3 regions of the Exiguobacterium sp. FSL W8-0210 genome follow, and region 2 is predicted to be linked to each of the others. Evidence: riboswitches for the same ligand, from Rfam matches in the RefSeq annotation. Region 2 holds a riboswitch; each other region holds the start of a gene.
The links. Region 2 has a riboswitch for thiamine pyrophosphate ahead of tenA (thiaminase II). Riboswitches for the same ligand answer to the same signal wherever they lie in the genome.
Positions count from the first base shown of each region.

Region 1 (4,186 bases), 240 kb from region 2:
TGTTGCTTGCAGGGTGTGCGCAGGAGACGACGGAACCAACGAAACCATCACAACCAGCAACGAAGCAACCGACGGAGGCGAAGAAACCAAAGCCTGAGCCGACAAAGGAAGCACAACAACAAGCACGATTAAAGCATCAACTTAAAGCGATGTCGACGTCAGAAAAGATCGATCAACTGCTCTACATCGGAGTCGCCGGCACGGAACTTTCAGCAGCTGACCGGAAATTGTTACAGACGCATGCGATTGGCGGGGTCTTATTGCTCGGCGGAAACATTACGTCGGAAGAGCAACTCTTGACGTTCACGCGTGCGATTCAAGAGACGAACCAAAAACCGTATGCCTTCGTCGGGATTGATGAAGAAGGCGGACGCGTCAGCCGGGTACCGGATCAACGATTACGTTTACCGACGAGTCAACGGATGGCGCAAGGAGCAGATGAAGTGAAAATGGAAGACGTCGGACGTACGCTCGGACATTTGTCACGTTTTTATGGCTTCAACATGGACTTCGCGCCGGTCCTTGACGTCAACAGTAATCCGAACAATCCGATCATCGGCGACCGTGCGTTAAGTGCTGATCCGAAGACCGTCGCGACGCTTGGTACGGCCCTGATGCACGGGATGCAGGAGACGGGAACGATTCCAGTCGTCAAACATTTTCCCGGTCACGGCAATACGAGTGTTGATTCCCATGTCGGGCTACCGAAAGTGACGGCATCAAAGGAAGAATTGAAGCGGACGGAACTGTTACCGTTTAAAGAAGCGATTCAAGAGGGCGCCGAGATGGTGATGGTTGCCCATATTCTCTATCCCGCGTATGACAATCAGCATCCATCCTCGCTCTCAAAGCCGATCTTGACTGACCTCTTGCGTCAGCAACTCGGATTCAACGGTGTCATCATCACGGATGATCTCGTCATGGGAGCGATCACGAAACAATATGGTCTCGCGGAAGCGGCACGTCAGTCGCTCGTCAACGGAGCTGATATGGCAATGTTTTCAGAGGCAGGTGCTTACACAAAGGTCCATGCCGAAGTGATGCAAGCCGTCAAAGACAAAACGCTGACGCCGGAGATGCTCGACGCTAAAGTAATGCGCATCCTGAAGCTAAAGCAGACGTATGCCGACAGCCAAGAGCAACAGCGACCGACGAAATCGGAGCTGATTCAGCAAGTGGAAGCGCTCAACTAGGACTAGCGAAGCAAAGCGACTCATGCTAGACTAATGGGGCAAGCCAATTAAACACGAAAAGACACTAGGGGAGTCTCCCAGCAGACTGAGACGGAAGTATCCGGACCCTTTGAACCTGATCTAGTTCGTACTAGCGGAGGGAAGTGGCTCGAAACCCTAGATATCCTTAGCGCTTCAGCGCATTTTCGGACCACTCCTTTCAACATCGGGAGTGGTCCTTTTTCGTATGGAAAGGAAGAACATGATGCGTTTACATCTGATTTCGACGGGATCCATTAATCCGCTTGACGAAATAAAGACCTTTCAATCCCTTCAACCCTATACGAATCAGCTGCATCTACGTGAACCGAACTTATCGGCGGCAGAATTACTTGATCTGATTGAAGCACTCCTTGGGCATGGTTATTCGCCTGAACAGTTAACGGTTCATGACCGGGTCGACGTCGCCCATGTCGCCGGCATCGGTGTGCAGCTGACGCGCCGTTCCTTGCGTGTCCGCGATGTGCGACGTCATTTTCCGAATCTCGTCATCGGGAAATCGGTCCATTCACTAGCAGAGGCACTGGCAGCAGAAGCGGAAGGAGCCGACCGACTGCTGTACGGTCATATTTATCCGACAGCGTCGAAGCCGGACATGCCACCACGAGGTATTGACGCCTTGAAGCAAGTCGTCACCTTCACGACGAAACCAGTCATTGCAATTGGCGGGATCACACCAGAACGCATGCCTGAAATCGTAGCGACCGGTGTAACCGGAATCGCCGTCTTATCGGGTATTCTCGGTCAATCGGATCCACTCGCCGCCGTCAAGCATTATCAGGGGGTACGGGTATGACGAATCACATCATCATCGGCGGTGGAGTCATCGGTTTGACGCTTGCTTACGGTCTCGCCTGTCAGAATGAATCCGTCGTCGTCTTAGAACGCGGAGCAGGTGGACAAGGAACGAGTCGCGCGGCTGCCGGGATGCTTGCGACGGACATCGAGCTCAGAGAGGAATTGCATGCACTTGCCGCGCGAAGTCGTCGTCTGTATCCGTTGCTTGCTCGTCGCCTCGAGCGAGAGACTGGCATCGATTGTGGGTACCGGGAACAACCGTTTTTGTTAAAGCGTAAAGGACGCGAGCATCTGTTTCCAATGGTCGGTCAAATCGATCCACGACGACTGACGACTGCATTGATGTATGCCTTACACGCACGTGGTATATCGATTGAAGAACAGGTAGATGTCACACGCATCGAAGAGAGCGATGACTTCATCAGGGTCGAGTCGAATGCGGGAACGTGGACCGGACGAACGGTGACGGTCGCTGCCGGACGCGGGTCGCAAGCCTTGCTCGATACAGCTGGTATTTCGATTGCGACATATGGAGTCAAAGGAGAATGTCTCGCCGTCCGTCTCGCGGGTCAGCCGTTACGCTCGATCCTGTTTGACGACGCCGTCTACCTCGTTCCGAAAGCAGACGGTCGGATTTTGATCGGTGCGACCGAACTGCCGCACGACGAGACGGTCGGTGTCAGTGTCGCAGGGGTCACGTCGTTGCTTCAAGCAGCAGAACGACTGTATCCACCGATTCGTGACGCGGTCATCGAAGAAGTCTGGTCCGGTGTACGGCCACAAACGGTGTCCGGCTTGCCATATATCGGAGTCGCCGATTCATCCCGTCGGATCTTCCTAGCGACGGGGCATCATCGGCATGGCATATTACTCGCACCGGCGACAGCGGAAGTCTTGGTAAATACATTACGGTTGATTCAGAAGGAGGAAGTCCGATGAACATTACGATTAACGGCAATGACCACACGATCGATCAGATTGAAACGATCGAGGACATGCTCACGCAACTCGGCTTAGGGGAAAAGCTCGTCATCGTCGAACAGAATCGACAAATCATCGATCGCATGGCGTACGGTCAGACAGTCGTTCGGGACAATGACACATTTGAAATCGTTCATTTCGTAGGAGGAGGATAAACATGCTGAAAATTGGAGAAAAGACATTTGAATCACGGTTATTGCTCGGAACAGGGAAATATACGGATGCTACCGTACAGCAAGAAGCAATCGATGCGTCTGCTTCACAAATCTTGACGTTCGCCGTCCGTCGGCTCGACATCTTCGACAAACAACAAGCGAATTTCTTGGAGTCGCTTGATTTAGCGAAGTACGATTTACTGCCGAACACGGCCGGTGCTAAGACGGCGGAGGAAGCTGTTCGGTTAGCAAAGCTTGCGCGGGCATCCGGTATGTGTGACATGGTGAAGGTCGAAGTGATCGGTTGCGATAAGACGTTACTACCGGACCCAATCGAGACGTTACGGGCTTCTGAAGAATTACTCAAAGAAGGCTTCATCGTCTTACCGTATACGTCAGACGATGTCGTGCTCGCACGACGACTCGAGGAAATCGGTTGTCACGCCATCATGCCGGCTGCATCACCAATCGGTTCCGGACAAGGTATCCTCAATCCGCTCCACTTGCGATTTATCATCGAGCAGACGACGGTCCCGGTCATCGTCGACGCCGGGATCGGTTCACCGACCGACGTCGCCTATGCGATGGAACTGGGTGCGGATGGTGTCTTATTGAACTCAGCTGTCGCCCATGCCCAAGATCCGGTCAAGATGGCGCGTGCGATGCGACTAGCTGTCGAAGCAGGGCGCCTCGGTTACGAAGCGGGACGTATCGAGAAGAAACAGTATGCGGTCGCGAGTAGTCCAACGAGTGGATTGATTCGATGAACCGTTACTCACGGCAAACTCGATTTCAACCGATCGGGGAAGCGGGACAAGCACGCTTGGCATCAGCGAAGGTGCTGATCATCGGCATGGGAGCGCTCGGAACGGCGTCGGCAGAGCAACTCGTCCGCGCCGGTGTCGGTGTCGTCCGAATCGTCGACCGCGATTATGTCGAGTGGAGTAATCTACAACGACAACAGCTTTATACCGAGGACGATGCGCGTCACATCGTACCAAAAGCGATTGCCGCAAAAGC
Region 1 is NZ_JBBOUK010000001.1:1,231,469-1,235,654, forward strand. Features, by position in the region: gene nagZ (beta-N-acetylhexosaminidase) at 1-1,193, shown strand, start outside; TPP riboswitch at 1,250-1,352, shown strand; gene MKY22_RS06340 (thiamine phosphate synthase) at 1,435-2,028, shown strand; gene MKY22_RS06345 (FAD-dependent oxidoreductase) at 2,025-2,969, shown strand; gene thiS (sulfur carrier protein ThiS) at 2,966-3,166, shown strand; gene MKY22_RS06355 (thiazole synthase) at 3,169-3,933, shown strand; gene MKY22_RS06360 (ThiF family adenylyltransferase) at 3,930-4,186, shown strand, end outside.
Region 1: linked by a shared signal. The riboswitch ahead of MKY22_RS06340 (thiamine phosphate synthase) and the one ahead of tenA (thiaminase II) in region 2 are both predicted to bind thiamine pyrophosphate.

Region 2 (4,186 bases):
ACTTCACGGAATCAGAAGCCGTCTTAAAGACGTTTGACGCTGGAGTCGACATCGCGCTCATGCCGACGATCCTTCGTTCCGAGCAAGATGTCACAAAGCTCGATCAGATTTTCAAGGATGTGATCGCAGCAGTCAAAGACGGTCGCCTTTCAGAGAAACGAATTGATCAATCGGTTGAACGAATCTTGACGCTAAAAGCAGAGCGTGGGATTTGGAACGGTACGACTGACACGACATCCCTAGCTGAAAAAATCGCGCACTCGAACCAAATCGTCGGCAGTCCCGAGCATAAAGCAAAAGAACGCGCGATGACGGAAGCCGCGGTCACACTCGTGAAAAATGATCAGCGGACGTTACCATTCAAACCGAAAAAGAATGCAAATGTTCTTGTGATCGCTCCTGCGACGGATCAAACGGACAGCATGAAAAAAACGATCGCGTCCCTACCGAAGAATCGGAACTGGCACGTGACGACAGCGAATTACTCAACTACTACGCTACCGCTCGACCAAAACCCGACATTACGGGCGCAACTCGATGCAGCAGATTACATCATCGTCGGTTCCAACGTCAACACGAGTGCTAAACTACTACCTACTGCACCAGAACAAGCGGTTCCGGCTTCGATCTTCCGCTATGCGAAACAAACGGATTCACCATCCGTCCTGCTCAGTCTCCGTAACCCATACGATGTCGCCGTTCAACCGGACGCACCGGCACACGTCCTCGTCTATGGCTTCAAAGGCGACCCGAACGGACCAGACTCCGAAGCAGGCAATCTGAAATCAGCGGGACCGAACCTGCCTGCAGGTATCCGAGCGATCTTCGGAACGTTCAAACCGCAAGGCACTTTACCGGTAGATGTGCCGGTCTTTCAGAACGGTGTCTTTACCGATCAACTGCATCTCGAATTCGGTGACGGCTTTAAAAACTGGAAAAAATGATGACGTGATACACCAAAAGACCGAAGCTCCTTAAAGGATGCCTCGGTCTTTTAACGATTGATACGGATATTCGGCTTCTTCTTTCGAACGCTTGTAGACACGATGAAGTGAATAAGTCAACGAAACATAGAGGATGACGACTAGGATAGTCGCGATGGAACTCCCCGTTGTAAAACCGAACTGAAGCAACCCCTGAAAATTCTGAATCGTAGCATATGTTCCGTACACCGCCATCAAGATGGGAATGATGTACCCAACAAATCTCACTTTTACTTTTCCGAGCACCTGTTGCACGACATATGCCGCGAGAATCACAAGTGCGATCACGATGATTTCCATTCCAATCCCAACTCTCACTAAATGGTATTCCTAATTCTACCATTTAGTGATTCAAGAAGATACCTCTCGTGCCGGAATCGTTTCGTAAACTGACGCAAACGTCTCTTCCGTCCACCCCATGTGCCAGAAGAGTAACTCATAGTAACAACTTGTCACGAAATGACGTTTCATTCGCTCGCGTTCCGCTGGGCTCGCTTGCTCCGCCAGCGCATCAAGCCGTGCAATCTGTTCAAAGACGACCTTTTCGAACCATTCCGAGCTATACGTGTCGATCCATTGCTGATAGATTTTTTCTTCCGGTGTACACGTCAGTAATTGTTGCCCGACTTCATAATACAACCAGTAACATGGCAAGATGGCAGCAATCGTCTCACCAAGCGTTCCTTCACTCGCATGATGCATGTGCGAGACGTACGCATATGCTGTCGGTGCCGGTTCAAATGCTTCAAGGTCTGCTGCCGTAATACCGAGCGGCTTAAAAAATGATTGATGTAAGCTCAGTTCTGCCTCGTAAGTCGAAGTAGCATGTTCGGCAAGTGTCGCGATCGTCGCGAAGTCGTCCGCTTTTGACGCTGCCTTCGCTTGAATCTTCGCAAAGTGTTTTAAGTAATAGGCATCCTGCATGACGTAATGCCGAAATTTCGAGAGTGGTAACGTCCCCTCTCCGATTCCTTGAACGAATGGGTGCGTAAAACTACTGTTCCAATACGCTTGTGCCGCTTGTTTGATTTCTTGTGTGAATGTCATGATCTCATCCTCCTCGTTTGGTATGAAACGAAAAAACACCACCCCGAAACACACGGGCATGGCGCAAGAAGAACAAGACTTGACGCCACTTCCCTCCGTAAGTACGAACTTAATCAGGTTCAAAGGGTCCGAACGTCTTCGTTCGTCTCAGTCAGCCTACCGACTCCCCTAGTGGTCATTATTCGATTCCCATCCACTATAGCATGCTGAAAATGGAAGTCAAGTTGTCCTCTTTTCGCTATACTATGGAGTGTCAGAAGACGGATGCCGTCTCCATCTACAGACCGATTCCGAACTTCTTTCGTTCTCGTACACTAACTTTAGTACCTGATACTATAATTTATTCTGTTACTTACAAATTGGAGGATTTCATTATGCATACACCAACAAAAATCATGGCGTCAGCCGTTATCGCTTCTGCTTTATTACTCCCAACAGCCGCATCCGCCGAACAAGTCGTCGATAAGACGATCGTCACACTCGGGGAGTCACTCGGCGCAAAGGATAAAGCATGGGTGCTTTCCCGTCTCAATGCACCGGAAGGCATCACGCCGATCATCGCAACCTCTGCTGACGAAGAAAAATATCTCGGGAAAAACATTCCACAGTCGCAAAAAGGTGGCAACATGTATTCTTCGGCTAAGATTGAACTGACGGAAAAAGGAGATGGACTTTCCGTCTCGACGGAGAACATCACATGGGTGACGAAGGATATGTATCTCAACGCTCTCGTCACAGCGGGTGTCAAAGATGCCGACATCACGATCACTTCTCCCTACAAGGTGACCGGGACATCGGCACTGACAGGAATCATGAAAGCGTACGATCAAACTTCCGCTGAGACGGGAATTAAGTTAAGTGACGAACGCAAGGATTTAGCACAGCAAGAATTATCGGTCACATCAGACGTCGGAAAAACGGTCGGCACGGATAAAGTCGCTGACTTAATGAATGAGATCAAGGCTGAGATCGCCAATCAAAAACCGGAAACCAAAGTCGAGATCGAAAACCTGATCGTCCAAGTCATTCAAAACAACAATATCCAGTTGTCTGACGCACAAATGGACCGGTTGACGAATCTATTCAATCAAATGGAGCAAGCGAACATCAACTGGGGACAAATCGAGAGTGGATTGAAAAATGCGGGACAAGACATCCACGCGTTCGCAACTTCAGAAGAAACGAAAGGATTTTTCGCTAAATTATTTGATGGACTCAGTGACTTCTTCAGTTCAATCGCGGGTGTGTTCAAATAATTCAGACTTCCTTAACTGACAAAAAAATAGTAAACTAGATGTATCTGAAACGAAAGGTGGTGTGAAAAGATGGACTTTGCCGCGTGCAAACACTGGTTGATGGAACAATTGTATCTGTTGCGCGCGATTTTTCATGAAATGGCGTTCTAAGGCACCCGTCTGTCCTTTTTTAAGAACTTCATGAATGAAAAATACTGCAAAGCGCATCTTTCACACGTTAGGGAGAGTGCTATTTGCGCTCTCCTTTTTTGATGCGCGCGAAAGGATCAATTGAATATGATGATTTGCGACATTCAACACCTGACAAAACAATTCGGAGGCGAGACGATCTTAGCGGATGTTTCCCTCTTCTTAAACGAACACGACCGTGTCGGTCTGATTGGACGAAACGGGAGTGGTAAGACGACATTACTCCGCTTGCTTGCTCGCCTTGAGCAACCGGACGGTGGTGTCATCTATCAAAAGAGCGGTTTGACGATCGGCTATTTGGAACAACTTCCTGTATATAGTGAGACGCTGACCGGACTCGACGTCCTTTGGACAGCGTTTGCAGAGACTCTCGTGATCCGTTCTCGGATGCAACAGTTGGAGCAAATGATGGCGACAGCACCAGAGAATCTTGATGCGTTACTCGCGCGATATGCGGAAGCGACGAATGCGTTCGAACAAAAGGATGGCTATCTACTCGACTCGAAGATCGAGCGCATGGTGAACGGGTTACACCTTCGTCCGTTACTCACTCGTCCTTTCCACCAGTTGAGCGGTGGTGAACAGACGAAGATTTGTCTCGGTCGCATGTTACTCATGGAGCCAAATCTGCTCATTCTTGACGAACCGACGAACCATCTCGATTTAGCTGCCGTGGAATGGCTGGAGCAGTTCTTACGGGACTACACAGGA
Region 2 is NZ_JBBOUK010000001.1:995,079-999,264, reverse strand. Features, by position in the region: gene MKY22_RS05150 (glycoside hydrolase family 3 protein) at 1-944, shown strand, start outside; gene MKY22_RS05145 (hypothetical protein) at 975-1,283, opposite strand; gene tenA (thiaminase II) at 1,335-2,030, opposite strand; TPP riboswitch at 2,104-2,210, opposite strand; gene MKY22_RS05135 (DUF1002 domain-containing protein) at 2,405-3,286, shown strand; gene MKY22_RS05130 (hypothetical protein) at 3,263-3,493, opposite strand; gene abc-f (ribosomal protection-like ABC-F family protein) at 3,566-4,186, shown strand, end outside.

Region 3 (4,186 bases), 410 kb from region 2:
TAAAACGTCAACAAGCGGATCTTGAATCACAATTAAAAGAGCGGAACAAACGCTTAAAAGAACTACGTAAGAAAAAAGAAAAGTTCGAAACACAATTGATGGATGCAAAAGAAGTCCAGCAAATTTTGATTGCTCAAGAAAAAGCGATTGCAGCTGAAAAAGCAGCGCGTGAACGTGAAGCGCGAATCGAAAAAGAACGTCAAGCTCAAGCTGCACGTGAAGCAAAAGCACGAGCAGAAGCTGAAGCAGCGCAAGCAGCAGCTCAAAAAGAAGCAGAAGAGCAAGCCGCTAAAGAAGCAGCAACTCAGCAAGCAGCACAAGAGAAGGCAGCGCAGTCAGCAAAACCTTCTGGTTCGACAAAACAATCGGCACCAAAACCATCTACACCAGCACCAACTGCGCCAGCTCCAGCGCCGTCAGCTCCAGCGACACCTAAACCGTCACCATCATCAGGCGGACTCTTCATTCATCCAACTGCTGGTGCTGTGACACAAGGGTATGGTTCTGCAGGCGGAGAAAATGGTTATACGTTCCATAACGGGATTGACTTCGGTGGTCCAGTTGGCACGCCAATCGTGGCAGCTGCAACTGGTACAGTCATTACAGCATCAGGTGGCGGACCTTACGGAAATCACATCATGATCGCTCACCAATTGAACGGGAAGACATATACGACAGTCTATGCACATATGAGTTCATTGAACGCTAGTGCAGGTCAACGTGTCAGCCAAGGTCAACAAATCGGTACACGTGGTAGCACAGGAAACTCAACAGGTCCACACTTACACTTCGAAATTCACGTTGGTGGATACAGCTACAGTGCAACAGGTCCAGCTAACTCAGTCAATCCAATGTCGATGTTTTAATCGTAAAGAATCGTTGCATATGCAACGGTTCTTTTTTTGTCATTTTCAAAAAACAAATCATATATTACAAAAAATCGTTTTCATTTGAAATGTAAATGAAATTTTTTTGAAACGATTACGGTGCTATAATCTATTTCAGATATGAGAGAAACTTGAATACTATAATAAAATATGAAAAAAACATAAGTGAGGAAAACGATATATGCTAAAAAAACTAATTTCTACCATTGTTTTAGGAGCATTACTTATAACAGGAACGCAACCGATCGCAGCAGCGACCATTAAAGAAAAAAAGGCTGAAAATGCCGCTGAACAACGTAAACTTGAAAAAGCGATCAAAAAACAAGAAGCTAAAATCTCAAAAGAGCAACGTCAAATCAATCAAATTGACGCAGCAATCAACGAAAAGATTTTCCAAGTCTCTGAAAAAAATAAACAAATCGAACAGTTGAACGTTCGAATCGATGAGTTAAAGGTAGACATCGTCCGTTACGAAGAAATGTTACAGAAACAGGAAGAACTACTCGGTGATCGTTTGCGTGTTTTCCAAGAGAACGATGGAAACTCGATTAAATGGGAAGAAGTCATTTTTGGATCGAAGGATTTAGGTGATTTATTCAGCCGTGTCATGGCGGGGAAAAAAATCGCTGAGCAAGACGATAAAATGATTTCGGATTACATCGCAACGCAACAAAAATTAGCAGAAGCAAAACAAGCGCTCGTTGAGAAAAAAGCGGAGCAAATGCAAGAAAAGAAAGTATTGCTTGAACAAAAGAAAGCGTTAAAGCTTCAAATGAAAGAACGTAGTGCCACGCTGAAGAAATTACGAAAAGGGAAGACGAAGTTCACGACAGAACTGTTAGACGCAAAAGAACTTCAAGCGACTCTCGAAGCGCAAGAACGTGCAATTGCGGCAGCGAAGGCAGCTGCTAAAGCAGCGGCTGAAAAAGCAGCAGCGGAGAAAGCGGCAGCCGAAAAAGCCGCTAAAGCGAATGCTCAAGCAGCAAAACAAGCAGGTAAGAGTTCGGAATCAACTGATTCTGTTGTCCCGCCGGTTGTTTCGAGTGGAGGGAAATTCGTTCGACCATCTTCTGGTGGAGTGTCACAAGGATTCGGACCAGCAAGCGGCGCGAACGGTTATACGTTCCACAACGGTGTTGATTTCAGTGGTTCGGTCGGATCTCCAATCGTCGCTGCAGCAGCTGGAACGGTCATTACAGCATCAGGTGGTGGACCTTACGGCAATCATGTCATGATTTCTCACTTCCTCGATGGACAAGTGTACACGACTGTCTACGCACATATGAGTTCATTATCGGTTCGTGCAGGACAAACGGTCTCTCAAGGTCAGCAAGTCGGGACACTTGGTAGTACAGGGAATTCAACAGGACCACACTTACATTTCGAACTACATGTCGGAGGCTATCAATACAGTGCCTCTTCTCCTCTAAATGCAGTCAATCCATTAGCATATCTGTAATCAAAACGGGCTTCGGCTCGTTTTTTTTTCTTCTCTATGCTACAGTTAAGGCGAAACGAATACTTGAGCAACTAGGGGAGCTGGAGGAATCCGGCTGAGAGGAAAACCAATCTGTTTTCGACCCTATTACCTGAACTGGATAATACCAGCGTAGGAAAGTTGAGCCGAACGGATACCGGAATGCGTGTATAACGCTTTCGTATAGCGTCGACTGCTTTTTTACAGCGGTCGACGCTTTTTTTTGTCGGTCACGACTCCCTTACATTGCTCGATGGGAAGGTGAAAAGAACATGAAACATGTACTGACGATTGCAGGATCCGACTCCGGTGGTGGAGCTGGGATTCAAGCAGATTTAAAAACCTTTTCGGCTTTAGGGGTTTATGGAATGAGCGTCCTGACAGCCGTCACGGCGCAAAATACGTTGGGTGTTCAAGCGGTGGAAGAGTTGTCCCCAGAAATCGTAGATGCCCAGTTAACGTCGATTTTTTCAGACATTCGTGTCGATGCGATCAAAATCGGGATGGTCTCGAATGCGCAGACGATTCGTGTCATTGCTACACATCTCCGCAAACAGACAGTTCCTATCATATTAGATCCCGTCATGGTCGCTAAAGGTGGTCATGCCCTATTGCGGACGGAAGCTGAACAAGCATTGATTTCAGAACTTCTGCCGCTTGCGACACTCGTCACACCGAATTTACCGGAAGCGGAGCGGTTAACAGGACGATCAGTGACCAATCTAGAGGAAATGCGACTGGCGATGCATCAATTGGCTACACAGACAGGGGCAGTATTACTAAAAGGTGGACATCTCTCAGGAGCTGCGACGGATTTGTTGTTTGATGGGGAAGTGGAACACCGCTTCACATCGGAACGGTTAGACAATCAACATACTCATGGAACTGGTTGTACCTTATCTGCGGCGATTGCGGCGCGGATGGCGCTTGGAGAAGATTTAACAGATAGTGTAAGACAGGCAAAGAGCTATGTCACGGAGGCAATTCGTCATGGATTTGCCCTCGGACAAGGTATTGGACCGACACATCATTTTCACTCACTTTGGAGGGATACACATGTTTACGACCATTCTTGAACACAAACCACTCATTCACCATCTGACGAACACGGTGACGATCAACGACTGCGCAAACGTCACACTCGCTGTTGGAGCATCACCCGTCATGGCGGAAGACATTCGTGAAGTAGAAGAGATGGTTAGACTCGCACAAGCTCTTGTCTTAAACATTGGTACGATTGATGCAGACATGCAAGCAGCTCAACGACTCGCAGCACGTGAAGCGGGACGTTTGAATGTCCCAATCGTTCTTGATCCAGTTGGAGCAGGGGCAACGACATTACGTACTGCCTTTTCTAAAGAACTCATTGATCTCGGGTGTACGGTCATTAAAGGAAATGCTTCTGAAATCAAGACGTTACTTGGGGAAGATGGGCGAACTAAGGGAGTCGATGCTGCGGGAGATGCAATGATGGATCGAGAAAGCATTCGTGCATTCGCTCGCAAACACCAATCTGTCCTCGTCGTGACAGGTCCGAACGACTACATCACGGATGGAACGCGTGAAATGGAATTACATGTAGGAACACCACGTTTGGGAGACATCACGGGTACGGGCTGCATGACGGCCTCCTTGATTGCGAGCTTCCTCGGTGCAGGATATACGGCATTTGAGGCGGCTGTCCACGGGACATTCGTCATGGGAAAAGCAGGAGAACAAGCAGCCTCCGCGCAAGGTCTTGGTGATTTTAAACGAGAGTTGTTCAATGCCATCAGCCTCATGACGGTGCAAGATCTGGTGGAGGTGACAGAACGTGTCAATT
Region 3 is NZ_JBBOUK010000001.1:581,240-585,425, forward strand. Features, by position in the region: gene MKY22_RS03030 (murein hydrolase activator EnvC family protein) at 1-866, shown strand, start outside; gene MKY22_RS03035 (murein hydrolase activator EnvC family protein) at 1,069-2,346, shown strand; TPP riboswitch at 2,410-2,520, shown strand; gene thiD (bifunctional hydroxymethylpyrimidine kinase/phosphomethylpyrimidine kinase) at 2,637-3,440, shown strand; gene thiM (hydroxyethylthiazole kinase) at 3,421-4,186, shown strand, end outside; gene thiE (thiamine phosphate synthase) at 4,178-4,186, shown strand, end outside.
Region 3: linked by a shared signal. The riboswitch ahead of thiD (bifunctional hydroxymethylpyrimidine kinase/phosphomethylpyrimidine kinase) and the one ahead of tenA (thiaminase II) in region 2 are both predicted to bind thiamine pyrophosphate.